DNA from 3 places in the Luteibacter aegosomaticola genome. Region 3 is predicted to be linked to each of the others. Evidence: riboswitches for the same ligand, from Rfam matches in the RefSeq annotation. Region 3 holds a riboswitch; each other region holds the start of a gene.
What was found. A riboswitch is a leader RNA that binds a small molecule or an ion and turns the genes downstream of it on or off. The one in region 3 is predicted to bind cobalamin.
Positions count from the first base shown of each region.

Region 1: linked by a shared signal. The riboswitch ahead of L2Y96_RS01860 (CoA-acylating methylmalonate-semialdehyde dehydrogenase) and the one ahead of L2Y96_RS21015 (ribonucleoside-diphosphate reductase subunit alpha) in region 3 are both predicted to bind cobalamin.
Region 2: linked by a shared signal. The riboswitch ahead of L2Y96_RS22335 (TonB-dependent receptor domain-containing protein) and the one ahead of L2Y96_RS21015 (ribonucleoside-diphosphate reductase subunit alpha) in region 3 are both predicted to bind cobalamin.

Region 1 is NZ_CP095741.1:406,432-416,002, forward strand. Features, by position in the region: gene L2Y96_RS01850 (DUF1852 domain-containing protein) at 1-470, shown strand, start outside; gene L2Y96_RS01855 (methionine synthase) at 500-1,528, shown strand; cobalamin riboswitch at 1,592-1,808, shown strand; gene L2Y96_RS01860 (CoA-acylating methylmalonate-semialdehyde dehydrogenase) at 1,933-3,456, shown strand; gene L2Y96_RS01865 (acyl-CoA dehydrogenase family protein) at 3,468-4,643, shown strand; gene L2Y96_RS01870 (enoyl-CoA hydratase) at 4,640-5,434, shown strand; gene L2Y96_RS01875 (enoyl-CoA hydratase/isomerase family protein) at 5,431-6,612, shown strand; gene mmsB (3-hydroxyisobutyrate dehydrogenase) at 6,609-7,499, shown strand; gene L2Y96_RS01885 (LysR family transcriptional regulator) at 7,581-8,489, shown strand; gene L2Y96_RS01890 (hypothetical protein) at 8,566-8,844, opposite strand; gene L2Y96_RS01895 (GntR family transcriptional regulator) at 9,282-9,571, shown strand, end outside.
Region 2 is NZ_CP095741.1:4,979,489-4,989,059, forward strand. Features, by position in the region: gene L2Y96_RS22330 (TonB-dependent receptor) at 1-920, opposite strand, end outside; cobalamin riboswitch at 1,170-1,408, shown strand; gene L2Y96_RS22335 (TonB-dependent receptor domain-containing protein) at 1,552-3,444, shown strand; gene L2Y96_RS22340 (efflux RND transporter permease subunit) at 3,681-6,875, shown strand; gene L2Y96_RS22345 (DUF2239 family protein) at 6,842-7,399, opposite strand; gene L2Y96_RS22350 (dioxygenase family protein) at 7,478-8,254, opposite strand; gene L2Y96_RS22355 (bifunctional diguanylate cyclase/phosphodiesterase) at 8,345-9,571, opposite strand, start outside.
Region 3 is NZ_CP095741.1:4,676,060-4,685,630, reverse strand. Features, by position in the region: gene L2Y96_RS21025 (acyl-CoA thioesterase) at 1-135, opposite strand, end outside; gene L2Y96_RS21020 (ribonucleotide-diphosphate reductase subunit beta) at 284-1,312, opposite strand; gene L2Y96_RS21015 (ribonucleoside-diphosphate reductase subunit alpha) at 1,507-4,011, opposite strand; cobalamin riboswitch at 4,175-4,389, opposite strand; gene L2Y96_RS21010 (response regulator) at 4,593-6,533, shown strand; gene L2Y96_RS21005 (DUF2501 domain-containing protein) at 6,573-7,085, opposite strand; gene L2Y96_RS21000 (alpha-L-rhamnosidase) at 7,195-9,571, shown strand, end outside.

The DNA.
Region 1 (9,571 bases), 820 kb from region 3:
TGATCTGCATCAGCGCCTCGAGCAGCAAGACCTATCACCGGACGGGCTTGCAGCATCCGATCCTGGGTGCGGAATACGTGCAGAACGAACTCTCATCGACCGACCAGTATTTCGACAAGATGGGCCTGCATGTGCGTTTCTTCATGCCACCCAACGGTGTTGCGCCGCTAGCCTTCTACTTCGTCGGTGACCTGCTTGGCGATTACACCAACCTCGAGCTGATCAGCCTCATCAGCACGATGGAAACGTTCCAGAAGATTTATCGCCCGGAAATCTACAACGCGAATTCCGCGGCGGGGCCTTCGTATCAGCCGAGCCTGAAGCACCAGGACTATTCCCTGACCAAGATCGTCTACGACCGTGAGGAGCGTAGCCAGCTTGCCGTCAAGCAGGGCCGGTTTACGGAAGAGCATTTCATCAAGCCTTACAAGCACATCCTTGAGCAATGGGCTGCCGAGTGCGCTCTTTGATCCACGAAAACCCTAAAAAAAGACCTTTCATGAAAAAGCTACTCCCCACCTCTACCGCCGGCAGCCTGCCGAAGCCCTCCTGGCTCGCGCAGCCGGAGAAACTCTGGTCGCCCTGGAAGCTGCAAGACGAAGAGCTCATTGAAGGTAAGCGCGACGCGCTGCGCCTCTCCCTGCACGAGCAGCAACTGGCGGGCATCGATATCGTCAGCGACGGCGAGCAGACCCGCCAGCACTTCGTGACCACGTTCATCGAGCATCTGAGCGGCGTGGATTTCGAAAAGCGCGAGACCGTTCGGATTCGTGATCGCTACGATGCGAGCGTGCCGACCGTCGTAGGCGCGGTGAGCCGCCCGAAGCCGGTCTTCGTGGACGACGCCCGGTTCCTCCGCCAGCAGACCCGGCAGCCGATCAAGTGGGCGTTGCCTGGCCCCATGACCATGATCGATACGCTCTACGACAGCCACTACAAGAGTCGCGAAAAGCTGGCCTGGGAGTTCGCAAAGATCCTCAATCAGGAGGCTCGTGAGCTCGAGGCTGCGGGTGTCGACATCATCCAGTTCGACGAACCGGCGTTCAATGTCTTCTTCGATGAAGTGAACGATTGGGGCGTCGCCGCCCTCGAGCGCGCCATCGAAGGGCTCAAGTGCGAAACCGCCGTGCACATCTGCTACGGCTACGGGATCAAGGCGAATACGGACTGGAAGAAGACGCTCGGTTCCGAGTGGCGCCAATACGAAGAGTCATTCCCCAAGCTGCAGCAGTCGAGCATCGACATCATTTCACTGGAATGCCAGAACTCGCACGTGCCGATCGATCTGATTGAACTGGTGCGCGGGAAGAAGGTGATGGTAGGTGCGATCGACGTGGCCAGCGATACGATCGAAACGCCGGAAGAGGTGGCCGCCACGCTGCGCGAGGCCCTGCGCTTTGTGGATGCTGACAAGCTTTATCCATCCACCAACTGTGGCATGGCCCCTCTCGCTCGCCAGGTGGCCCGGGGCAAGCTCAATGCCCTGAGTGCCGGTGCCGAGATCGTCCGCAAGGAACTGTCGGCCTGATCGCCCGAGCGGCTGCACGGCGTTTTTCCGCAGTGCAGCTTGCCGCCTCGTGGGTATCCCGGCCAGACTCGGCGAATCACAGGTGTCCTGCCACTGGTTCAGTGGGCAGGGTGAAACGGGAAGCCGGTTCGGGTGCAAACACCCCAAGCCGGCGCTGCCCCCGCAACGGTAGGCGAGAAAACCCGGCGGTTGGCCACTGCGCACATGCGCGGGAAGGCGCCGGGGTAGGGCTGGCGCCCTGCTCGTGAGCCCGGAGACCGGCCTGTGCCGGCGCGAAAGCGCTGTTCCCGGGTGTTGCGGAGGGCAACCAGGCGAGCTGATCCAGGCCGCGGTTGCCCGTTGTCCGGTGTCGTCTTGTCTCCTCCGCCCGCTCATTCGCGGGTGTGCGATTTGGAGACACGACCATGACCAGGCTTGAGCAAGTAAATCCCACCGTCGAGACGGTGAAACTGTTGATCAACGGCACCTTCGTGGAATCCTCCACGACCGAGTGGCGCCCCATCACCAATCCCGCCACGCAAGCCGTCCTCGCGCGGGTGCCGTTCGCGACCATGGCCGAGGTCGATGCGGCCGTCGCGGCGGCCGCCGAGGCCTTCAAGACCTGGCGCAAAACGCCCATCGGTACGCGCGCACGCATCTTCCTGAAGTACCAGCAGCTGATCCGTGAGCACATGGGTGAGCTCGCCGCGCTACTTACCGCTGAACAGGGCAAGACGTTGCCCGATGCCGAGGGTGATGTGTTCCGTGGTCTCGAGGTTGTCGAGCACGCCGCGGCCATCGGCAATCTCCAGCTCGGCGAGCTGGCCAACAATGTCGCCAACGGTGTCGATACCTACACGCTGCTCCAGCCGCTGGGCGTGTGCGCGGGTATTACTCCCTTCAATTTCCCGGCCATGATCCCGCTGTGGATGTTCCCCATGGCGATCGCGACGGGCAACACCTTCGTGCTCAAGCCGTCGGAGCAGGACCCGATGGTTACGATGCGGCTGGTGGAGCTGGCGCTGGAAGCGGGCATCCCCAAGGGCGTGCTCAACGTCGTGCACGGTGGCGAGGACGTGGTCAACGCGCTGTGCGATCACCCGACCATCAAAGCGATTTCGTTCGTGGGCTCGACCCGCGTGGGCACGCACGTCTACCAGCGCGCCACGCTCGCCGGCAAGCGAGCCCAGTGCATGATGGGTGCGAAGAACCACGCCGTGGTGCTGCCCGACGCTAACAAAGAACAGACCCTCAATGCGCTGGCCGGCGCCGCGTTCGGCGCGGCGGGCCAGCGTTGCATGGCGGCATCGACTGCCGTGTTGGTCGGTGATGCCCAGGCATGGATTCCCGAGCTGGTCGCCAAGGCGCGCGGCCTCAAGGTCAACGCCGGTACGGAGGCAGGCACCGACGTGGGCCCGCTGATCTCCTGCGCCGCGCGGGATCGTGTCGAGGCACTCATCGCCGCAGGTATCGAAGAAGGCGCCACGCTGGAGCTCGATGGTCGTAAGCCTTCCATTCCTGGATTCGAAGAGGGCAATTTCGTCGGGCCGACGATTTTCACCGGCGTGAAGCCCGGCATGCGCATCTACGACGAAGAGATCTTCGGCCCCGTGCTCGTCGTGCTGACCGCCGGATCCCTTGATGAGGCCATCGAGCTGGTCAACGCCAACCCGAACGGCAACGGCACCGCGGTGTTCACCCAGAGCGGTGCGGCTGCACGCCGGTTCCAGGAAGAGATCGATGTCGGCCAGGTCGGTATCAACGTGCCGATCCCCGTGCCCGTTCCGCTCTTCTCCTTCACCGGCTCGCGTGCGTCGAAGCTGGGCGACCTGGGCCCGTATGGCAAGCAGGTGATCCAGTTCTATACCCAGACCAAGACGGTGACGCAGCGCTGGTTCGACGACGACACTGTGAACGCCGGCGTCAACACCACGATCCATCTGCGCTGATGGCCGCCGCGATGGATATGCATGCCGCCCTCGGCCAGGCGGGGCTTAGTGACGACCAGGCGGCCTATCGGGAGGCCGCGCGGGAGTTCGCGCTGGCCGAACTTGGCCCTCACGCCGCGCACTGGGATGCCGAAAGCGAGTTCCCGCGCGAGGCGATCGGCAAGGCCGGCGAGCTGGGTTTCTGTGGCCTCTATGTGCCGGAGGCCGCCGGTGGTTCGGGGCTGGCGCGCCTGGATGCGGCCATTGTGTTCGAAGAGCTGGCGGCGGTGGATCCGTCGACGGCCGCGTTCATCAGCATCCACAACATGGCCACGTGGATGCTGGCGGCGCACGCTTCCGGTGTCATTCGTGAGCGCTGGGCACCGTTGCTTGCCAGCGGCACCCGCCTGGCGTCGTACTGCCTCACCGAGCCGGGTGCCGGTTCCGATGCCGGTTCGCTGCGCACGCGTGCCGTGCGCGACGGGGACCACTACGTCCTGCATGGCAGCAAGGCCTTTATCTCCGGTGCCGGCGCGACCGACATGCTGGTGGTCATGGCGCGCACCGGTGGCGATGGCCCCAGGGGTATCACCGCGTTTGCGGTGCCGGCTGACACGCCGGGTATCAGCTATGGCCGCAACGAAGAAAAGATGGGCTGGCATAGCCAGCCCACGCGCAGCGTGACGTTCGACGGCGCGCGCATTCCCGTTGACCATCGTCTGGGTGTAGAAGGCGAGGGCTTCCGCATCGCCATGAAGGGCCTTGATGGCGGCCGGCTCAATATCGCCGCCTGTTCACTGGGCGCGGCGCAGGGCGCGCTCGACGCCGCGCGCCGTTACATGGGCGAGCGCCGCCAGTTCGGCAAGAAGCTGGCCGATTTCCAGGCGCTGCAATTCAAGCTCGCCGACATGGCCACGGAACTGGTCGCCGCGCGCCAGATGGTGCACACCGCCGCGCGCAAGCTCGATGCGGGTAGCCATGACGCCACCGTGTGGTGCGCCATGGCCAAACGCTTCGCCACCGATGCGGGTTTCAGCATCTGCAACGACGCCCTCCAGATCCATGGCGGCTACGGCTACGTCCGCGAATACCCGGTCGAGCGCTTGCTGCGCGATTGCCGCGTGCACCAGATCCTGGAAGGCACGAACGAAATCATGCGCGTGATCGTGGCGCGCCACCTGCTCAACACTGACGAGGAATTGCGATGAGTGACGCTGATACGCGCTGGCCGGGTCTGCATCTTGCCCACGAAGGGCATACCGCCATCATCACGCTCACCAACCCACCCGCGCATACGTGGACGCGCGAAAGCCTGACGGGCTTGCGTGACCTCGTCCGCACGCTGGACGCCGACCGGTCGGTGTACGCGCTGGTCATCACCGGCGACGGCGAGAAGTTCTTCTCGGCGGGCGCCGACCTGAAACAGTTCGCCGACGGCGACAAGGCCGTGGCCCGCGAGGCCGCACGGCGGTTCGGCGAAGCGTTTGAAGCGCTCTCGGCGTTCCGCGGCGTGAGCATCGCCGCCATCAACGGCTATGCGATGGGTGGCGGCCTGGAGTGCGCGTTGGCCTGTGACCTGCGCATCGCGGAAGCGCACGCACAAATGGCGTTACCCGAGGCGAGCGTCGGCCTGCTGCCCTGCGCCGGGGGCACCCAGAACCTCGCGCGCCTGGTGGGCGAAGGCTGGGCCAAACGCATGATCCTGCTTGGCGAGCGCGTGGATGCCGCGACCGCCGAACGCATCGGCCTGGTCGAGGCCACCGCGCCGAAGGGCGAGGGCAGGGCGCTGGCACTGGCGTGGGCGGAAAAGGCGGCGAAGCAAAGCCCTGTCAGCCTCGCCGCGTGCAAGCGGCTGGTCCAGGCCACGCGGGCACAGCCGTTGTCGACCGCGTTGGTCGCCGAGCGCGAAGCATTCGTTGACCTGTTCGATACGGCGGACCAGCGTGAGGGCGTGCAGGCCTTCCTCGACAAGCGTGCTCCCGAATGGACCAACGCATGAACGCTCCCGCTAGCGACGTGCCGAACGAGGCGCCCGTACTTTTTGAAGAGCGCGCCGCGGGGGCGCACCGGATCGGCATCGCCACGCTCAACGCGACGCGCACGCTCAACGGCCTGTCGCTCGAGATGGCCCGCTTGCTCGACGAGCAGCTGGTGACGTGGGCTTCTGATCCGGCGATCGCATTGGTTGTGCTCCAGGGGGCTGGCGAGAAGGCTTTCTGCGCGGGTGGCGATTTGCACAGCCTGCATAAAGCCATGCAGGCGTATCGCGAAGCGGGCCACACCGATATCCGCGAGAACGCCTACGTCAGCGAATTCTTCGCCGTCGAGTACCGCCTCGACTACCGCATCCACACGTATGCCAAGCCCATCGTGTGCTGGGGGCACGGCGTCGTGATGGGTGGTGGCATGGGCCTGATGGCGGGGGCGAGCCATCGCGTCGTGACCGAGCGCTCGAAGCTGGCGTTCCCCGAGATCACCGTCGGCTTGTATCCGGACGTCGGTGGTAGCTGGCTGCTGCATCGCGTACCGCTGCATGCAGGCCTCTTTCTCGCACTGACGGGCGCGCCACTCACGGCGGGTGATGCTATCTACGCGAACATGGCCGACCTCCATATCGCGAGCGATCAGCGCGATGCCGTGCTGGCCGCGCTAACGGACTCCGCATGGAGCGCCGATCCTGCGCGAAACGCTTCCGTTGTGACCGATGTGTTGACGCGCTTCGCCACGCCCGCTGCACCGGGACCGCTTCAGGCCCATCAGGCAAGCATCGCCACGGTCGCGAGCCAGCCCGCGTTCGACGATGTGGTCGCAGGCATCCTCGCCATGGATAACGATGATCCGTGGCTAGTCACCGCCCGGGAGACGCTTCGCGCGGGTGCGCCGGGATCGGCACGCCTGGCGTTCGAATTGCAGCGCTGCGCGGCTGACATGTCGCTGGCCGACGTGTTCCGCCAGGAATACATCGTCTCGCTGCATTGCGCGGCCCACGGTGACTTCATGGAAGGCATCCGTGCGTTGCTCATCGACAAGGACCGGCAGCCGCATTGGCAGCCGGCCACGTTGGCAGATGCCTCCGCCACGTGGGCAGACGCCTTCTTCCAGTCGCCCTGGCCGCCCGCGCAGCACCCGCTCGCCGGCTTGGGCGTTCCCCCCGTTTCAGGAGTAATCCCCGCATGACACGCATCGCATTCATCGGTCTGGGCAACATGGGCGGCCCCATGGCGGCGAACCTGCTGAAGGCGGGGCACGCGCTGCGCGTCTTCGACCTGGTGCCGGGGGCTGTCGCCGCCGCCGTAGCGCAGGGTGGCGTGGCCGCCACCAGCGCTCGCGATGCGCTGGAGGGTGCCGACGTCGTCATCTCGATGCTACCCGCCAGCCGCCATGTCGAAGCGCTGTATCTGGGCGAGCAAGGCATCCTCGACGCCATCCCCGCCAACGCGCTGGTGATCGACTGCAGCACGATCGCGCCCGCCGTAGCGAAGAAGGTGAGCGAGGCCGTCACCGCGCGCGGCATGGCTATGCTGGATGCGCCGGTCTCGGGCGGTACCGCCGGAGCCGCCGCAGGTACGCTGACCTTCATCGTCGGCGGCGCGGAGGAGGCGCTGGAACGTGCACGTCCGCTGCTGGGCGCGATGGGCCGGAATATCTTCCACGTGGGCGGTAGCGGCGCGGGGCAGGTGGCGAAGCTCTGCAACAACATGGCGCTGGGCGTCATCATGGCCGTCACCGGCGAGGCGCTGGCCCTGGGTGCCGCCCATGGCCTGGACCCCGCGGTGCTTTCGCAGATGATGGCCGTGAGCACCGGGCGCAGCTGGGCCACGGAAGTGTGCAACCCGTGGCCGGGGGTACTCGAAAACGCCCCGGCATCGCGCGGTTATACCGGCGGCTTCGGCAACGACCTCATGCTCAAGGATCTTGGCCTCGCCGCCGAGGCCGCGATGGGCGTGGGCGCGGCCATCCCGCTGGGCGAACTGGCACGCAATCTCTACGCGCTGAACAGCAAGGCGGGGCGCGGTGGGCTCGATTTCTCCAGCGTCATCAAGCTGGCTGCACCGGGCGAGTGACCACGCCGGTTGCCCTTGGCACCAGCCTCGCTTTCACCTGAAGTAAAGTGGCCTTTCTTCGCTCATTTATCGATTTGGATCATGCTGGAACGCGGACACCTAACCATTCTTCGAGCCGTCGAGCAGCAGGGGTCTTTGACGAAGGCGGCTGAGTTCCTGTGCCTGACCCAGTCCGCACTGAGCCACACCATGCGCAAGCTGGAGCGGGAGTTGGGCACGGAACTATGGCTGCGCCAGGGCCGTTCGATGCGCCTGACGCAGGCGGGCGAGTACTTGCTCGCCGCCGCAAACCGTCTGCTTCCGCAGTTTGAACTGGCGGAAACGCGCCTGCGCCAGTTCGCCCAGGGAGAGCGCGGGACGCTCCGTATCGGCATGGAGTGCCACCCCTGCTACCAGTGGTTGCTGAAGATCGTGTCGCCGTACCTCAAGGCCTGGCCAGAGGTCGACGTCGACGTGAAGCAGAAATTCCAGTTCGGCGGCATCGGCGCGTTGTTCGGGCATGAAATCGATCTGCTCGTGACGCCCGACCCGTTGTACAAAACCGGGCTTCACTACGAGCCGGTGTTCGATTACGAACAGGTGCTGGTGGTTAGTCAGGGGCATCCGCTTGCGGGCGAGCCCTGGCTCCGGCCCGAGCAACTCTCCAACGAAGTGCTGATCACCTACCCGGTGACGCTGGATCGGCTGGACGTCTACAGCCAGTTCCTGCAGCCGGCGGGCATCAGCCCGCGGAAGCAAAAGGCCATCGAGACCACCGACATCATGATGCAGATGGTCGCCAGTGGCCGTGGCGTCGCGGCCCTGCCGCGCTGGCTTGCCGAGGAATACGCAGCAAAGATGCCTCTGGTGGCGCTACGCCTGGGTAAGGAAGGCATCGCCAAGCAGATCCACCTCGGCGTTCGCGAGACCGAACTGGGCACGGACTATGTCACCGCGTTCTTCGAACTGGCCCGGGCCCATGGAGAGGCTAGTGTTGCGGCCCCCTCATGAATCCTCACGCCTAACGAGTAGCGTGGCGCGAGCGCGAAGCCGCAAAGGCTCAACTCCGGCTCGCTTGCATCTATGGTCACTTGCCTAACGCGGGGTCCTCGCAGCTTCCCGGTAGATCCGCGCCCGGATAGGGCTTGAGTGCCTTATCGCCCTTATGAACGGGATACTGGTGGCACCATTCAGCGTCTACTTCGATGATTCGTCCTGTTTTCCGACTGACGGCGATGAATCCGAGGACATCCGATTCGCCTGCCGACGCGTTCTTTCGTAGTAGCTGATAAACGTAAAAATTTGGCTCGCCCGCATCCTTGGGAACCTCTTCGTAGGCGCCCCCTCTGTAGTAACCCTGCGACACGACCCTATCCATGATCGTGCGTGCCTCTGTCGGTGTGATCCCGGCGGAACGGCTTGTCCGTGGTGAGCAGCTACTTTCGGATGCCGATGCGGTCATTCCTGGAAGCGCTAAGAATGCGAGCGCAGCGCATAGATTTATGCACCTCATTTCAATCTCCCCCTCTCGATGTCTCGCTCGACACGCTGGCGGCATGGGTCGAGGGAAACGGTCGGTCGCTGCTACCTGCGGATGATGCCGGAGAGATCGCCGGCACGCGATTCATGCTTCCCATGGGTCACTGGGCTCTCGTTTTTTGGGCGCCGCGCCGAACGGGCGGCCTACATGGATGGCGATGCCGGAAATGAGTTAGCGACATCCTGATCGAATCGCCACATCTGAGACGCCGATTCGACGCGTGCTAGCGAGACATCATGATGTCATGATGTTATAATCAGCCCATGGATTCCCATCTCAGCAGCCTCCCGCTGTACGCACAGGTCGAGGCGTCGATAGCGGCAGACATCGCATCGGGCGCCTTGCCGGTTGAAGGGCAGCTCCCCCCGGAAGATCGACTGATCGCGAAATACGGTGTCAGCCGCACCACTCTCCGGAAAGCCATTGAGAACTTGGTTGCGCGGCGCCTGGTCGAGATACGGCGGGGTAGCGGCACCTTCGTCACCCGTCCCCAGCTTCGGCAAGAGCTGACCGAGCTGACGGGGTTTGCCGAAGACATGATCGCATTGGGCAA
Region 2 (9,571 bases), 300 kb from region 3:
AGCTTGTCCTTGATCAGCGGGCCGCTGATGTAGCCGGTGTACTGCGTGTCGGTGCCCTTGTTGCCCGAGCGGGTCTGGTACAGCGTGCCGTTCTGGCGGTAGATGTTGCGCGGATCCTGGCGCAGCGCCGCAGGCTGCACGTAGACGCCGAAGCCACCCTTCCACTCGTTACCGCCGCGCTTGGTGACGATGTTGATCACGCCACCCGTGGAACGGCCGTATTCCGCACCGTAACCGCCGGTAAAGATCTGCTGCTGGTCGATCGCGTCGTAAGGCAGGCTGGTGAAACCCAGGCCGGTGAGCGCGTTCGTCACCGCATAACCGTTGATGTAGTACTGGTTTTCCGAAGCTGACGAACCGCCGAACGAGGCGACGTTACCGTAGCGGCTATCACCGGCGATGACGCCCGGTGCCAGCAGGGCGGCGGCGGTGACGTCACGCGCCAGCGGCAGCTTCTGCAGCTGCTCGGAGGTGAGCACGGTGCGCGAGTCGACCTGTGAGACGTCGATGGCAGGCAAGGCATTGCCGACGACCTGGACGCCTTCGAGATCCTGGGCGTTGGCGGACGAGGCGGCCGCGGCGCCAGCGAACGAGACGTCGACGCCGCCCAGGCTCACCTGGACGTTATCGCGCGTTTCGGCCACGGCGCCGTTGCGCTCCACGCTGACCTTGTAACGGCCAACGGGCAGCGAGCTGGCGCGGTAGCGGCCTTCCGAGTCCACGTTCACATCGCGGGTCAGGCCGGTATCGAGGTTCTGCAGGTGGACGACGGCCCCGTCCGGCTGGGCCACGCGGCCGAAGACCGTACCTGACGCGTTGGACTGGGCGAGGGCGCCGCCGCTAGCCGCGAGGCAAAGGGCGACGGCGGTGCAAAGACTGGTGCGGCGCAGGGCGCCTTGGAGCAGGGTGGAACGCTGCATGCTGTATCTCCCCGGATGAACTGCAAGGAGCCCGGCCACGAAGAACTAAGGGCCAGGCCCGTTCTCGGCTACCGTCTTGTTCCCCCCTGCACCGCCACTCCCAATGGCGGTTTCGGCCGGGAACCCTCCCCGTAACGCAAGAAAATGCGTACGACAGCAGCCAGCAGCGTTTGTAATCGAAGGTTTTTACGAACGTCAAGTGCTTGTTAACAAATCGTGGGCTTTCCATGCCCATCGATGCACTTCCCGTTAGAATGGCCAGGTTCGGGTGTCCGCCCTGGCGTCAGGCCAGGAAGGATGAAACGGGAAGCCGGTGCGCCACTCGCGTGGCAAGGCCGGCACTGCCCCCGCAACGGTATGCCGCTGGGGCCCCAGGCCCCGATCTGGCGCGGTAAACGCCACTGCCCCTCGGGGTGGGAAGGCGCCCGCCAGAGCTCCATGCATGGGGAGCGGCGAGTCCGGAGACCGGCCCGAGACCATCCCTGCGGCATGCCGCGGGGTGGCTCTGTTTCGGACGATTCGCGGCGGGCGGATCCGGACAGCTCCGGTCTCTTGCCCGCGCGCCGTTCGCCCTCCCGTGACCGTCCTTGTTTTGAGACTTGCCGCAAGCCGGCTCGAGGACGCTCCACCTATGAAGAAGACCCTGCTCGCGACGGCCCTGCTGTCGTCCATCACCCTGGCGCACGCCGCCGATGCTCCGGAAGCCCTGCCCACCGTCGTGGTCACCGCGAACCGCGCCGCCACCCCGCTGGACGAGGTACTCGCCCCGGTCACCGTGATCACCCGTGACGACATCGACCGCCTGCAGCCCACCAGCGTGCAGGACCTGCTCACCGGCCTGCCGGGCGTGGTCATGGCCAACACGGGCGGCATCGGCCAGCAGACCTCCATGTTCATGCGCGGCACGAACTCGTCGCACACCCTGGTGCTCGTCGATGGCGTCCGCGTCGGCACGGTCGGCGCCGGCCTGCCTGCTTACGAGCAGCTCCCGGTCGAGCAGATCGACCATATCGAAGTGGTCCGCGGCCCGCGCTCCACCCTGTACGGATCGGACGCCATCGGCGGCGTCATCCAGATCTTCACCCGCCATGGCGAGGCCGGGCAGGCGCCGACGCCCTCGGTGTCGGTGACCGGTGGCAGCCACGGCTACGAGGCCGCCCAGTTCGGCGTTTCCGGCGGCACCACCCATGGCTGGTACAACGCCAGCCTGGGCGGCCAGTACACGGCTGGCATCAATGCCTGCCGCGATGGCGCGGCCGAAGCGGGCAAGGGCTGCTTCACCGATGAGCCGGACCACGATGCTTATCGCACCTACAACGGCGCGCTCTCGGGCGGCTACCGCTGGGATAACGGCACCGAACTCACCGGCAGCTGGCTGCGCAGCAAGGGCACCATCGAATACGACGGTGACTTCCAGAACCTGACCCGTCGCTCGCAGCAGGTCGCCGGCGGCAAGCTGAGCTTCGACGCCATGGCCGACTGGCGCATGTCGGTGAGCCTGGGCCAGAACCAGGACCGTGCCGACAACTACCTCAATGGTTCGGAAAAGACCTGGTACGACGCCGACTTCAATCCGCACGTGGGCGCCGACAAGCAGCGCATGGGCTACCTGTATTCCAAGCGCAACCAGGCCGCCTGGCAGAACGATTTCACCCTGGCGCCGGGCCAGACCCTGAGCGCGGGCGTCGATTACCAGCAGGAAAAGCTGGATAGCGACACCGATTACCTGAAGACCACGCGCAACAACACCGGCGTGTTTGCCCTGTACCAGGGCGTCTTCGGCCCGCACGAGATCCAGCTCTCGGCGCGCCACGACCACAACACCCAGTTCGGTAACCACAACACGGGTTCGGCGGCCTACGGCTTCCGCTTCGATAACGGTATGCGCATCACGGCGTCGTACGGCACTGCCTTCCACGCGCCGACGTTCAATGACGAGTACTACCCGTACGGCACCCCGGTGGCGCTGAAGCCGGAGAAGTCGCGCACGGCTGAAATCGGCCTGAGTGGCACGCCGGGCATCTGGAACTGGGCGGTGAACGCCTACCAGACCAAGGTCGACGACCTGATCGGCTTTGACGCGAACTTCCTGCCGATTAATGTGAGCCAGGCGCGCATCCGCGGCCTCGAAGGCCAGCTGGGTGCCGATGTCGATGGCTGGCACGTGCGTGCCTACGCCACGCTGCAGCAGCCGCTGAACCGCGACAACGGCCCGAATGACGACAACCTGCTGGCGCGCCGTCCGCGTCGCACCGGCCGCGTGGACCTGGACAAAGACCTCGGCGCGTTCACCGTGGGTGGCTCGGTCTATGCCGCGGGTTACAGCTACGACGACGCGGCCAACACCACGCGCCTCGGCGGCTACACCACGGCCGACCTGCGTGCCACCTGGCACCTGGACAGCGCGTGGAGCGTGCAGGGCCGCGTGGCCAATGTGGCCGACAAGCACTATGAGACGGCTGCGTACTACAACCAGCTGGGCCGCACGTACTACGTGACGGTGCGCTTCGCGCCGAACCCGTAAGGGCTGACACACCCCTGTAGGAGCGCGCTTGCGCGCGATGGGGTCTTGCCGCGAGCACCTATCGCGCGCAAGCGCGCTCCTACAACAGCGGGGCATGGGGGGTGCCATTGGATATGCCTGCTTAAACAGTCATTCCGTGCCTTTCGGCAGGGGCTGACGGGTGGCACAGGCGACACGGGAGGCCATGACGGCATAAAGTGCCCGGCGCGGGCGTTCCCGCTGTCACAGGATGTGTCGTGAATTTTTTTGCTCCTTTCATCCGCCGGCCCCGGGGAACGTCGCTGCTCGCGGCAGGCCTCACGCTGGCTGGCGCACTGGCGTACATGTTGCTGGGCGTGGCCGCGCTGCCCTCGATCGAGGTGCCGGCGGTTTTCATCCAGACGCAGATGCCGGGCGCCAATGCGCAGACGATGGCCAACACCATCATTGCGCCGCTGGAGCGCCACCTGGGCCAGATTCCCGGTGTGGACCAGATGTACTCGAACAGCACGGAAGGTGCCGGGTTCGTGCGCCTGCGCTTCAACATGGATCGTTCCACCGACGCGGCCGCGCGCGATGTGCAGGCGGCGATCAATGCGTCCATCGCCGACCTTCCGCCGGGCATGCCCAGCCCGCCGCAGTACTTCAAGTTCGATACGGGACAGATCCCCGTACTGCTCGTCTCGTTCACTTCGAAGACGATGCCGGCGGACAAACTGTTCGACGTGGTCGATACATTGATCCGGCCAACCGTGTCGCAGATCGACGGCGTCGCGCGCGTGCAGGTGTTCGGTGGCACGCCGCATGCGGTGCGCGTCGAGCTGGATACCAATGCGCTGTCGTCGAAGGGGCTCACGACCAACGATGTGAGCAACGCCTTGCAGGCAGCCAACGTGAACTCGCCGCAGGGCTTGCTCTCCGACGGCCACTCGCAGATGACCGTGATCGCGAACGACGGGCTGCATGACGCGGATGAATTCGCGCGCATCCTGATCGCGATGCGCAACGGCGTGCCGGTGCGTCTGTCCGATGTGGCCAACGTCACCAGCGGCCAGCAGGATATCTACCAGAAGGCGTGGTTCCAGGGCGAACGCTCGGTGACCATGCAGATCAGCAAGCGGCCCGAGGCCAACTCGATCGCGACGGCCGACGCGATCCGCGCCGCGCTGCCACGCTTCCGCGCGATGCTACCGGCGGATGCGGTGGTGACACCCATCTTCGACCTGACCCAGACGACCCAGTCGGCGCTTCACGAGGTGAAGGTCGCGCTGATGATCTCCATCGTGATGGTCTGCCTGGTGATGCTGGTGTTCCTGCGCCGCCTGGGCCCCACGCTCATCGCGACCCTCAGCGTGCCGTTGTCGCTGGCTGGCGCGTTCGTGGTCATGTGGACCCTGGGCTACACGCTGAACACCATGTCGCTGATGGCGCTGGTGCTATGCATCGGCTTCGTCGTGGACGATGCCATCGTGGTGATCGAGAACATCGTGCGCCACATGGAGAACGGCTCAGCGCCCATGCCGGCCTCGCTGGAGGGCGTGCGCGAGATCGGCTTCACCGTCATCTCGATCACCATCTCGCTGGTGGCCGTGTTCGCACCGCTGCTGTTCGGCAACAACATGATCACCAAGCTCCTGCGCGAGTTCTCGGTGACCCTGGCCTCGGCGGTGCTGATCTCGGCCGTTGTCTCGCTCACGCTCACCCCGGCGCTGTGCGCGCGCTACCTCAAGCACGATGAGCCGGATCGCGTACCGGGACGCCTGGAAAAAGCGTTGGAGAGGTTCGACAAGGGCTTCCTGAACACCTATTCGCGCGCACTGGACTGGGCCATGCGCCACCGCCGGATCATGCGCTGGCAGCCGCTCACCCTGTTGATCGCCACCTTCCTGCTGGCCATGGCCGTGGTGAAGACCGCCGGCGGCAACTTCATGCCCGATGAAGATACCGGCATGCTCCAGGCGGAGATCACCGCGGACGCGAACATCTCGCCCGATGAAATGACCCGGCGTCTCACCAAGGTCGCCGACATCATGCGCAAGGATTCGACGGTGGCCGATGTCACCGCGATCCTCGGCGGCGACAACGGCGGCGCGGTGGGCAACCAGGGCCTGATGTTCATCGACCTGAAGCCGAAGGGCAGTGGCCCCGATCATCGCCATGAGTCGATCAAGGAAATCATGGATCGCATGGGCAAGGAGTACGAGAAGATCTCCGACGTCCAGGTGTTCTTCAACCCCGTGCAGTTCCTTGGCGGCGGTGGTGGTAACAGCAACCGCGGCCAGTACTCGTTCCAGCTGATCAGCACGGGCGGCGAGAGCCTTGAGCCGTGGACGCTGAAACTCGTGCAGGTGATGCGCGGCATGAAGGAGTTCCGCGACGTCGGCAGCGATTTCGACGTGGTGGGCAAGCAGCAGATGCTACAGGTGGATCGCGATGCCGCGAGCCGCCTGCAGATCGGCATGGGCATGATCGATACGGCGCTTTACAACGCGTTCGGCCAGCGCCAGGTGTCGGTGATCTATTCGGACATCAACCAGTATTGGGTGGTGCTTACCGCGGCGGCAGCGCAGTCGCTCTCGCCCGAGACGCTGTTGAACACCTACGTAAAGAACAGCGTGGGCAACATGGTGCCGCTTTCCGCGGTGGCGCATATCGCGCCGGTGAGCACGCCTAGCGCGGTGACCCACCAGAACCAGCTGGAATCGGCGGATATCACTTACAACCTCGCGCCGAAGATCACGCCGGACAAGGGCAATACCCTCGTCGAACAGGCCGTGGCGAAGCTCTCGCTGCCGGAAGGCGTGCGCATGGATTTCACCGGCGCCAACCAGCGCCTGCGTGACGCGCAGTCCAACGGCATGGTGTTGCTGATCGGCGCGATCCTGGCGGTGTACATCGTGCTGGGCGTGCTTTACGAGAGCCTGGGCCACCCGCTCACGATTCTTTCCACGCTGCCGGCAGCGGGTGCCGGTGCGTTCCTGGCCATGCTGGTCACGCAGACGCAGCTCACGTTGATGGCGATCATCTCGGTGCTTCTGCTGATCGGTATCGTGAAGAAGAACGCGATCCTGATGGTGGATTTCGCGCTGACAGCGCAGCGCGAGCAAGGGATGTCGCCGGTCGAGGCGATCCGCCAGGCGGCGTTGGTGCGCTTCCGCCCGATCACGATGACCACGCTGGTGGCGATGGGCGCGGCGCTGCCGCTGGCCATCGGTTTCGGCGTGGGTTCGGAGATGCGCCGGCCGCTGGGTATCGCCATCGTCGGCGGGCTGCTCGTCTCGCAGCTGCTGACGCTGCTGAGCACACCGGCGATCTACCTGTGGAACCACGACCGCAAGGAGCGCAAGTACCGGCGGAAGCTGAAGCGCCGGTACAAGCGGTGGGTGAAGCTGCGCAAGGCGCGCGGTGCTAACGCGTCTTACAGCACGGCGGCGGCCAACCCGCGCACGTAATCCCGCACATCCCCAGGCCACGCCTCGGTCAGCGCGGTGAACCGTTCGCCTTCGCGGCGATGGAACGCGCGCGAGGCTTCTTCATAGCCGGCCAGGTTGCCGGCCAGCGCCAGCATCACCCGGTCGACGGCCTCGCTCGCCTGCCGGGTGCGGTCGATATCGACGTTCTCGCGGCTGGCGCTTTCGACCAACCGGCGTAGCGCGACCGAGGCGCCGCCGGGCTGCGCGGCGAGCCACTCCCAGTGACGCGGCAGCAGGGTGACCTCGCGCGCGACCACGCCGAGCTTCGGCCGGCCTGGACCACGCCGGGCCGGCGCAGGCTCAATGGCCTCGAGGCGCGCCAGGACATCGTGGGTAGTGCCGCGGTAATCGATATCCACAGGACGACCGGTGCTGTCGTCGTAGATGATCGGGCTGGCGTTGGGTTCGCTATCGAGATGCGCCTTGCAGCGCTCGGCCACGACGGCGAGCGGGCCGCTACCCACGCGGTGGGTGCCATCGAAGGCGGTGTAATGATTCTGCATGGGGGTCTTCCTTCCACCGGGACCCGCCAGATATTACCCGGTAAAAATTGTACGTCAATAGTGCCCGGGTAAAATATCTCAGTGGATGCCCCAGGCATAGGCATCCATCGACAGCACGCCATAGGTTACGCCGCCATCGATCGCCATAGGCGTATCGCCAGCGGCCGCGGCCGCCGCGACCAGCAAGGGCAGGTAGTGTTCGTCGGTCGGGTGGGCCCGCAAGGCCGAGGGGGCACGCCGGCGATAGTCGCGCAGCGCTTCGGTATCGCCAGCGAGCACCGCCGCCTTCGCCCACGCCGCGAACTGCCGGGTGTAATCCTCAGGCTCGCGCGTAACCCGCGCTTCCCGGGTGTTATGGGTCAGGCTGCCCGAGCCCAGCACGGCTACTCCGCGGTCGCGTAACGGCGCCAGCGCCTTGCCAAGCCGCAGGGCCGAGTCGACGTCGAGGTTGTGCGGCATGGAGACCTGCAGCACCGGCGTATCCGCCTCCGGCCGTAGATAACGCAGCGGCACCCACGCGCCGTGATCGAGCCCGCGCTCCGCATCCACCAGGGCGGTGAAACCGTGCTCGATCAACAGGCCTGCCGTCTCGGCGGCGAGCGATGGCAGCCCGGGCGCCGGATAGCTCAACGTATAGAGCTCCGGCGAGAAACCGCCGAAGTCATGCATCGTGGCGGGCCGGGGTGCACCCATGACCCGCACGCCGCACGTCTGCCAGTGCGGCGAGACCACGACGATGGCCGTAGCGCCAGCCAGGCGCTCGCCGAGCGTCGTGAGCTGGCTGCCGAGCAGGCCGGGCTCCAGGGCGAACGTGGGGGAGCCGTGGGAGACGAAGAGTGCAGGTGCGCGTTGCATGGCGATGTGCCTGGCGGCGGGGGTGGGGGATGCCACTCAATGTAGGCATCGCCGCCGCGCGGATAAATCACCGTGGCGCGAACGGATTGTTCAGCCGACGAGTGCGGGCGCCCGGCCCAGCTCGTCCAGCGGCACCGGCCGCGAGAACAGGAAGCCCTGCATGGCGATGCAGCCCTCGTTTTCGAGCCATTCGCGCTGGCTCTGCGTCTCCACGCCCTCGGCCACTACCCGCAGGTTGAGGCTACGGGCCAGGAAGATGATGGAACGGCAGATCGAGGCATCCGCCTTGTCTTCGAGCAGCGAGGTCGTGAAATGGCGATCCACCTTCATCTTGTCGAGCGGCAGGCGCGACAGATAGGTGAGGTTCGAATAGCCCGTACCGAAGTCATCGAGCGCGATGCTGACGCCCATGGCGCGCAGTTCGTGCAGCGTGCGAATGGCCCGCTCGGGCTCGTTCATGAAGGCGCTCTCGGTGAGCTCGAGCTCCAGCGCCGAGGCGCTGGCCCCGGTTTCACGCAAGGCCTGGCGCACTTCGGCGACCAGATCCGAATGAGCGAGCTGCTGCGCCGAGATGTTCACGGCGATACGGCAACCTTCCCCCAACACCTCCACCACGCGGCGCTGCTGGCGGCAGGCCTCGCGCAGCACCCACTGGCCCACCGACACGATGGCGCCGGTTTCTTCCAGCAAGGGAATCAACTGGTCGGGCCACGCGAGGTCGCCCGGCGCCATGGGCCAGCGCAACAGCGCTTCCACGCCGATCGGCTTGCCGGTGAGGCTATCGTGCTGGGTCTGCCAGGCCAGGGCGAGTTCCTGGTCCAGGTTGGCTGGGGCGAGCCGGCTGATGACGGTAAGACGCGCCATCGCCGTCGCGTGCATATCCGCCGAATAGCGCTTCCACGTATGCCGGCCGGAGCGCTTGGCATCGTACATCGCGGTATCGGCATTGCGGATCAGCGTATCCGCATCGGCACCGTCACGCGTCGCGAAGGCCACGCCGATGCTGCACTTCAGCCGCTGTACGGTGCCGCCCACTTCCATCGGCTCTTCGATCGCACGCTGGATCCGCGGCAACACATCGAGCGCCTTCGCCGGTGGCCCACTGAAAGGCAGCATCGCCACGAATTCATCGCCACCGAAGCGGCCAATATGGCCGAGGCCGTCCAGTGCATCGCCTAGTTTGAGCGTCACATCACGCAGCACCTGGTCACCCAGCGTGTGGCCCAGTGCGTCGTTGATGAACTTGAAGTGGTCCAGGTCGATGAACAGCACCATGAGGCCGGTGTTGTCGCGGATGCACTCGCGCACCAACCCGTC
Region 3 (9,571 bases):
CTTATCCATCCAGGCCAGCGCCTGGCCGCCGAACAGCGTGCCGAGGTGGTTGGTGTGGTCCGGAAAGACGATCTCGAGGACACGGGCCTCGGTCGGGCGGGCAATGGGGAGCATGGTGGTCGTGGACTTGGTCATGATGAAGCCCAGTATATTGCACTGCAGCAATTATTGCCGCGCTCATGCTGTAGGAGCCCACCCTGTGGGCGACATCTTTCGCGGAAAAGCCACAGGGCCTGCGGCGGTATGGCGAAAGATGTCGCCCACAGGGTGGGCTCCTACGGGGTCAGAACGACTCGTCGAACGAGACTTCGCCCTGCACGCCGACCTGGTAGGACGACACGCGGCGCTCGAAGAAGTTGGTGAGCTCCTGGACGTCCTGCAAGTCCATGAAGTCAAACGGGTTCTTGGCGCCGTACTTCTTCGGCATGTCGAGCTGGACCAGGCGCTGGTCGGCGCAGTATTCGAGGTACTGGCGCATGTCGTTCACCGACAGGCCGGCCACGCCACCCGACAGCACGTCGGCGGCGAACTGGGTCTCGCAGGTGATCGCGTCTTCCAGCATCTCTTCCACCTGCAGGCGCATCTCATCGTCGAAGAGATCCGGCTCTTCCTCGCGGACGGTGCGGACCACGTCGAAAGCGAACGCCATGTGGCCGGACTCGTCGCGGAACACCCAGTTGGTGCCCGAGGCCAGGCCGTGCAGCAGGCCGCGCGAACGCAGGTAGTACACGTAGGCGAATGCGGCGAAGAAGAACAGGCCTTCGATACACGCGGCGAAGCAGATCAGGTTCAGCAGGAACTGGCGGCGGTGTTCGCGCGTCTCCAGGCGGTGCAGGTTCTGGATGGAATCGATCCACTTGAAGCAGAACTCGCCCTTGTGGCGGATCGACGGAATGGTCTCGATCGCGGCGAAGGCCTTGTTGCGTTCCGTCGGGTCCGGGATGTAGGTGTCGAGCAGCGTCAGGTAGAACTGCACGTGCAGCGCTTCTTCGTACAGCTGGCGCGAGAGGAACATGCGCGCTTCGGGCGAATTCACGTGCTGGTACAGGTTGAGCACCAGGTTGTTCGACACGATGGTGTCGCCGGTGGCGAAGAACGCGACCAGGCGATGGATCAGGTGACGGTCGGCATCCGACATCTTCGACTTGAGGTCGGTCACGTCGAGCGAGAAGTCCACTTCCTCCACCGTCCACGTATTGCGGATGGCGGCGCGGTACATCTCGTAGAACTTCGGGTAGCGCATGGGGCGCAGCGTCAGCTCGAAGCCCGGGTCGAGCAGGTGCGAGTCACGGGTAATCGGGTGCGCGGACATAAGGTGCCTCTGGAATTCGTTGAAGACCCGTAGGAGCCCACCCTGTGGGCGACGCTGTTCGCGATAGAGCCACAGGGCCTGTAGCCGTGTCGCGAAAGATGTCGCCCACAGGGTGGGCTCCTACGAGTGCGGTGTTCGGTGGTGGAACATCGGGGGCGCGGCGCAATGCAGCCGCGCACCCGATCGGTGGTGCGTTACTGGCAGGCTTCGCAGTACTCGGGGTTCTCGAGCGAGCAGAACACCGCGGCTTCGGCCTGTTCCTGCGTGTTGGCCGGAGCCACCGGGGCGACCGGTGCGGCGGCCGCGGCGCTGACCGTGGTCTTGGCGATGCGGGTAGCCGGGCGCGAGCGCAGGTAGTAGGTGGTTTTGACGCCGGACTTCCATGCGTACATGTACATGGATGAGAGCTGGCCGATGTTCGGGTTTTCCATGAACAGGTTCAGCGACTGGCTCTGGTCGATGTACGCGCCGCGGGCGGCGGCGAGGTCGATCAGCGACTTCTGCGGCAGTTCCCACACCGTGCGGTAGATCGCGCGCAGTTCGGCCGGGATGGCGTTGATGCCCTGCACCGACCCTTCGGCGAGCTTGATCTGGTCGCGCACGTCGGCGGTCCACAGGCCGAGCGTCTTCAGCTCTTCCACGAGATGGCGGTTCACCACCAGGAAGTCACCGGAGAGCGTCTCGCGCTTGAACAGGTTCGACACCTGCGGCTCGATGCACTCGTAGCAACCGGCGATCGACGCAATGGTCGCGGTCGGCGCGATCGCGATGAGCAGCGAGTTGCGCAGGCCGTGGGTCTTGATCTTCTCGCGCAGTTCGGCCCAGCGGCCGTCCTTGCCGTGCGGGGCGGCAGCCGACCAGTAATCGAACTGAAGCTCGCCGTTGGCGGCGCGGCTCTCGTCGAAGCCCGGGTGGGCGCCATCGCGCTCGGCGATTTCGTTGGACTGCGACAGTGCGTGGAAGTAGATCTCTTCCGAGATGCGGGTCGACAGCTCGCGGGCTTCCTCCGAATCGAACTTCAGGCGCAGCTTGAAGAACACATCCTGCAGGCCCATCACGCCGAGGCCCACCGGGCGCCACTTCATGTTGGCCGTGCGCGCGGTGTCGATCGGGTAGAAGTTCAGGTCGATCACGCGGTTGAGCTGGCGAACCGCCGTGCGCACCGTGCTGGCGAGCTTCTCGAAATCGAACGCGCCATCGACGACGTGGCGTGCCAGGTTCACCGAACCCAGGTTGCACACGGCCGTCTCGCCATCGTTCGTCACCTCGAGGATCTCGGTGCAGAGGTTCGACAGGTGGATGACGTTTTCCGGACGCGCGGTCTGGTTGCTGGTGGCGTTGGAGCGATCCTTGAAGGTCATCCAGCCGTTACCGGTCTGGGCCAGCGAACGCAGCATGCGGGCGTAGAGCTCGCGCGCCTTCACCGACTTCACCGCCAGGCCATCGGCCTCGGCCTTGGCGTAAGCCGCGTCAAACGTCTCGCCCCAGGTGTCGACGAAGTGCGGCACGATCTTCGGATCGAACAGCGACCAGTCGCCGTCGGTCTCGACGCGGCGCATGAACAGGTCGGGCACCCAGTTCGCGAGGTTCAGGTTGTGCGTGCGGCGCGCGTCGTCGCCGGTGTTCTCACGCAGCTCCAGGAACTCTTCGATATCCGCGTGCCAGGTTTCCAGGTACACGCAGGCCGCGCCTTTGCGCTTGCCACCCTGGTTCACGGCGGCGACCGACGCGTCGAGCGTCTTCAGCCAGGGCACGAGACCGTTGGAGTGGCCGTTGGTGCCGCGGATGAGCGAACCGCGCGAACGGATGCGCGAGTAGGCCAGACCGATACCGCCAGCGAACTTCGACAGCTGGGCCACGTCGCCGTACTTGGCGTAAATCGCGGCCAGGTCATCCTTCGGCGAATCGAGCAGGAAGCACGACGAGAGCTGTTCGTGCGCCGTGCCGGCGTTGAACAGGGTCGGCGAGCTGGCCAGGTATTCCAGCGACGAAAGCATGCGGTACAGCTCGAGCGTCTCGGCGACGTCGTTACCACCGAGCGCGCAGGCAATGCGCATGAAGAAGTACTGCGGCGTCTCGATGACGTGGCGCTTGGTCGGGTGGCGCAGCAGGTAACGGTCGTACACCGTGCGCAGGCCGAAGTATTCGAAGCGACGCGAGGCGTTCAGGTCGATGGCGTCGTTGAGCTTGCGCGCATTGGCCTGCACGAACGAACGCAGGCGCTCGTTGAGGATGCCGAGCTCGGCGCCGATGTTGATCGACTGCGAGAACGACTGGATTTCCTGGCCGCTCACTTCCTTATCGACGAAGGCCGAGAGCAGGCGTGCTGCCAGCTGGCCGTATTCCGGCTCTTCCGCGGTGAGCGCGGCGGCGGTACGGATCGAGAGCTGGTCGAGTTCCTGGGTGGTGGCACCGTCGTACAGGCCGCCGATGGTCTTCAGCGCCACGCGCATCGGATCCACCGAGAACAGGCCATCGGCGCTGCGAGTCACCGCGCGCACGATCTTGTTCACGTCCACGGTTTCCTGGCCGCCGTTGCGCTTCTTGACGCGCATCTGGCCGGGGTTGTGCGGAGGGGTCAGGGCGAACGCCGGCGGGGCGTCCTGCTTGTAGCCCGCTGCGGGGGCCTTCTCATTATTGTTGGTGGGGGTCGCGGCCGCGTCGGCCGTCTCGGTGCGCTCGCGCGCTGCGGAATCCATCGTCGTCATTCTGTGCCCCAAGGCCTGGTCCAGACTCCCGTTCCCACGAAACGGGGCTCGCTATGGCTAGGCAAACGGGAAAAGGCCGGGGACGAAGCCGCGCAGGGGGGCTTCGGTCCACGACGCGCTTCCCCGCGGAAGCCGTCACCACTCACCGGGGCCTTCTGGGCCGCGGGCGCTGGCAGGTCTTCGGACTTCGTGGACGTGGGGGCTTTCGCACCCGGCCTACCCGCCGCTTCCCAGCTCCTCATCGAGCCAGTGCATTGAACGGGATCGTTTCCACTTACCGCTGCGGGGCAGTTCCGGATTCACACCGGATTCCCTATTAGTTCCGACGGGCAGTCGCGCCGCCTCGGACACCAGCGGGACACACGATATAGCTGGGGGGAGGGTAGGTCAACACAAGATATAGGGGAATTTTTCCAATGCGCTGTCGCTTCAATGAGTTGGCAGGAAACGTTCCAAAGTGGTCTGGCCAAGCCTTAACCAAACGCTTCTATACCAATGTGAAGATCGCGTACACATAAGGTATCCGCCCCCAACGCTAAGATTCGGGCCCGTTCCATAACAGCCCCGGTTAGATGCCATCGACGTTCGCGCTGCAGGATCACGCACTGCTCAACCAATCGCTTGACGCGGTGCCCTTCGGCCTCGTCGCGCTGACCGTTACCGGCGGCACGCTGCAGGCCAATGCCTGGGCTCGCGCCCGGTTGCAGGGCAGCGACTTCCTGGCGTTCTGGGATCCGGCGGGCCGGGCTGCCATCGAGGCACTGCTGCCCACGATCGGTGCCCGTGGTGTCCGCGACCTGGATGTCACCGGTGCCGATGGGCAGGCCTGGGGACTCTCGTTCGAAACCTGGCGTTCGGCCACTGCCGGGGACGGTGTGATTCTCGCGACCTTCCGCCTGGCCGGCAGCGACCAGGCCTGGCTTGGTTCCGACCGGTTCCTCGACATCACCCAGGAACAGCTGCGCCAGGCACAGAAGATGGATGCCATCGGCAAGCTCACCGGTGGCGTCGCACACGATTTCAACAACCTGCTTCAGGTCATCAGCGGCAACCTCCAGCTCCTGGTCGCCGACGTGGCCGGCAACCCTCGGGCGGAGCGCCGCGTGGCCAATGCCATGGCCGGTGTCACGCGTGGTTCCCGCCTGGCTGCCCAGTTGCTCGCCTTCGGCCGCCGCCAGCCGCTGGCGCCGAAGGTGGTCAACATTGGCCGCTTCGTCCGCGACATGGATGACCTGCTGCGCCGCGCGCTGGGCGAAGCCGTCGATGTCGAAACCGTGATCGCGGGTGGACTGTGGAACACGCTGGTCGATGTTGGCAACGTCGAAAACGCGCTGCTCAACCTCGCGATCAACGCGCGCGACGCGATGGCCGGGCAGGGCAAGCTCACCATCGAAGCGGGCAATGCGCTGCTCGATGAGGCGTACGCCAAGTCCCACGGTGACCTGAAGGCCGGCCAGTACGTGATGCTGGCCGTGACCGACACGGGCTCGGGCATCACGCCGGAAGTGCTGGCACAGGTGTTCGAGCCGTTCTTCACCACCAAGCCGGAGGGCCAGGGCACGGGCCTCGGCCTGTCCATGGTGTACGGTTTCGTGAAGCAGTCCGGCGGCCACGTGAAGATCTACAGCGAGCCTGGCCACGGCACCACGGTGAAGATCTACCTGCCGCGTTCGACGCAGAGCGAAGACCGGCTGGTCGCGCTGGAAGAAGGCGCCATGCGTGGCGGCGACGAGACCGTGCTGGTGGCTGAGGATGACGACGAGGTCCGCGAGACCGTCGTGACCATGCTGGCCGACCTGGGCTACCGCGTGCTGAAGGCGCGCGATGCGGAAAGCGCCTTGTCCATCATCGATAGCGGCATCGCCATCGACCTGCTGTTTACCGACGTGGTGATGCCGGGCCCCCTGCGCAGTACCGACCTGGCGCGCAAGGCCACGGAACGCCAGCCCGGCATGGCTGTGTTGTTCACCTCGGGCTATACCGAAAACGCCATCGTGCATGGCGGGCGCCTGGATGAAGGCGTGGAGTTGCTCAGTAAGCCTTACACCCGCGAGGCGCTCGCCCGCCGCGTACGCCACGTGCTGGCGCAACGTGCACCGGTGGCGCCACGCATACCGGCGAACTCGCCCGCGCCTTCGGTACCTGCGCCACAGCCGCCGCAATCGCTGCGTGTGCTCGTGGTGGAAGATGATGCGCTGATCCGCATGAGCATCGCCGAGATGCTCGAGAGCCGGGGGCATACGGTGTTCGAAGCCGGCGATGGCAACGAAGCGATCCGCGTGCACACCAGCGAAACCATCGACGTGTTGTTGGCCGACGTGGGCCTGCCGGGCATGAGCGGCGTGGAAGTGGCCGAGCGCATGCGCGAAGGACGCCCGGAGCTACCCGTGCTGTTCGCCACCGGCGACCAGACGGCCAACGGCGTGGTCCGCGACGCGCGCACGGCGGTGATCGTGAAGCCGTACGGTGTAGCGGACCTGACCGAAGCGATCGGGCGGATTACGCGGGGTTGAGGGGCCGGGGAGCGCGCTTGCGCGCGATCCCCGTTTACCTCAGAGACCAGCCATCTTCTTACCCTGCTTCAGAACGGCATCGCAGGCCTTGTGCACCAGCTTGCCCTTCATGTCGGACGGATCGCTGCTGTTTCCTCCAGTGAGGCTCATCTGCTTGCCGTCCCCCGTCGTCAGCAATCCCTTGGCCCCATCCAGGTAACCTTTGTCCTTGGTCGGGTCTGCGCTCGTGGAACTGTTCTTCTTCGACTTGCCGCCCAGCGACCCGAGCAGGTTGCTGCCCGACGAGCCGCCGGCATCGGTATTCGAAGCGTTCTGGTCACCCGACAGGCTACCGAGTAGCTTGTCCTTCACACCCGACGCGCCCGAATCACCGCCGAGGTAGTTGTTGTTCACGCAGTACTGGATGATGCCTGCGGCATTGCTGGCGCTGCCGGAGGTAAGGCCGCCCCCCGATCCGCCCATCAGGCCGCCGAGCTTATCCAACTGTCCGGCATAGGCAGCGGTACTGGCGATGGCGAGGCCCAGGGTGAGGCCGGCGATACGGGTCTTCATGACGATGGCTCCGGATGGCTTGGGTGCGTACTGTGTAGCCCCGCACGCGTTAGACGGATGTATGCGGGTATGCTCGAGGCTTCATGCCTTGCCCCCGGGATGCCACGCCTTGCCACCACGTGCCCTGTTCTGCGCACTGCTGATCGTGCCCTCGCTCGCCCCTGCCGCTACGCTCGAGCGCCTCCGCGTCGAACGCGTGGACGCACCGCTCTATGTGGATGTGGCGAAACCCCGGTTCGGCTGGGTGATCCATGCCGAAAAGAACGGGACAGCCCAGCAGGGTTACCGGATCCGGGTCAGCCGCGATGGCAAACCCGTGTGGGATAGCGGCGACGTCAGCAGTGCGCAGTCGTTCGATGTGCCTTACGGTGGCCCGGCGCTGACGCCCGGCGAACGCTATGCGTGGCACGTCTCGGTGCGCACCACCGAAGGTGCCGCTAGCGGCGATGGCGCGTTTGGCACCGCGCTTGATGACGCGGGTTGGGGTGGTGCGCAGTGGATAGGCAAGGCCGATGCGGCGAGCCTGCCCGCGCCTGTGTTGCGCCGCCCGTTCCATGTGGATAACGGCGTGCAGCGCGCGACGCTCTACGTGGCGGGCGGTGGCTACGCGGCCATGCAGGTGGACGGCCACCCCACCAGCAATGCGGTGCTGTCGCCGGGCTTCACCGACTACGCGAAACGCGTGGAGGTCACCGCCACCGACATCGACCTGGCACCCGGCGATCACACGCTCGGTGCCGAACTTGGGCGTGGCTTCTACGGCATGACCAATCCCAACGTGTGGCATTGGGAGCGTGCGCCATGGCATGGCCAGCCGCGCATGCGTGCCGTCCTGGTCATCCGCTACGCTGATGGCCGGACCGAACGCATCCCGACGGATACGCGTTGGTCGCTTGCCGATGGCCCGACGCGGCTGGATGACCTGTACGGTGGCGAAGACTACGACGCTCGCGCCGCCGCGCCATCGCAGTGGGCGCCAGCGGCCGTTCTGCCGGCCCCGTCCGGGCGCCTCGTGGCGCAGATCGAGCCACCGATTCGCGTCACCCAGGTGCTCAACGCCACCGCCGTCACCGAACCGAAGCCAGGCACGTTCGTCTTCGCCTTTCCGCGCGTCATCGCAGGCTGGGCCGATTTCGATGTCGAAGGCCCTGCCGGCACCGTGATCACCGCGCGCTATGGCGAAAAGCTGCTGCCCGATGGCACGGTCGATGCGCGCGACGAACACCACTACTTCAAGCACGGCTTCCAGACCGACCACCTGACCCTCGGCAAAGGGCGTACGCAGTGGCATAGCCGTTTCTCGTACAAGGGCTTCCGCTATGTGCAGGTGGACGGTTGGCCGGGCAAGCCGTCGCTGGCGGCGCTGAAGGCTGCCGTCGTGCATAACGATGTGGCCGTGACGGGCCGGTTCGACAGCGCGAACGACCTGCTCAACTGGATTCACCGTGCCACGGTGGACACCATGCTCAACAATCTCTACAGCATCCCCACCGACACGCCGATGTACGAGAAGAACGGCTGGACCGGTGATGGCATGCTTGGCGTCGACATGTTCCTGCGTAACTTCGACGCCGCGGCCATGTTCACCAAGTGGGAACGCGATATCGCCGACACCCGCGGCGCCGATGGCGCGCCGCTGGTCACCGCGCCCAACGCGGGTTGGGCTCTCGATGTACATGCGCCCACCTGGCACTCGGCGTATGTCTTCGTACCGTGGGCGCTCTATCAGCAGACGGGCGATCGCGCGCCGATCGACGAACACCTTGAAGGCATGGCTCGCTACGTCGCCATGGAACACGCGCGTTCCCCCGGTGGCATCGCTAATACCGAACTAGGCGACTGGGTGAGCCCGGAAACGGATCCGTCCGGCGAGAATGCGCCCGAAGACAAGCGCATCGCCGCCACGGCTTACCTTTACCGGATGGAGCGCGTGGTCGCCGACATGCAGCGGCTCGCGGGCAAGCCGGCAGAGGCCGCACGCTTCGACGCGATGGCCGATGCCGTCCGCGACGCGTTCAACGCACGCTTCCTTGATCGCGACAAGGCGATCTACCAGGGAGAGGGCGACCAGGGTTACCGCCAGGCGCACAACCTGCTGGCGCTCGGCTTCGGCCTCGTGCCTGCCGAGCTCCGCGAACGCGTGGCGGCCAGTGTCGCCGCGGATGCGAAGGCGCGCGGCGATCACCTGGATACCGGCGCCCTCGCGACCAAATTGATCCTGCCCGTGCTCACCGCGACCGGCCATGCCGACGAGGCCTGGGCGATCGCCAACCAGGTGAGCTTCCCGAGCTGGGGCTTCTGGCGGGCCAACGGCGCGACCAGCCTTTGGGAGCACTGGAAGCTCGCCTCGCGCTCGCGGGGGCACTATTTCCTCGGCACCGTGGACGACTGGCTGTTCGAGGACGTGGCGGGCCTGCGGCCGCTGGCGCCGGGCTGGCGGCGGATCGGCGTGCACCCCGCATTTACGGACTTCCTCGACCACGCGT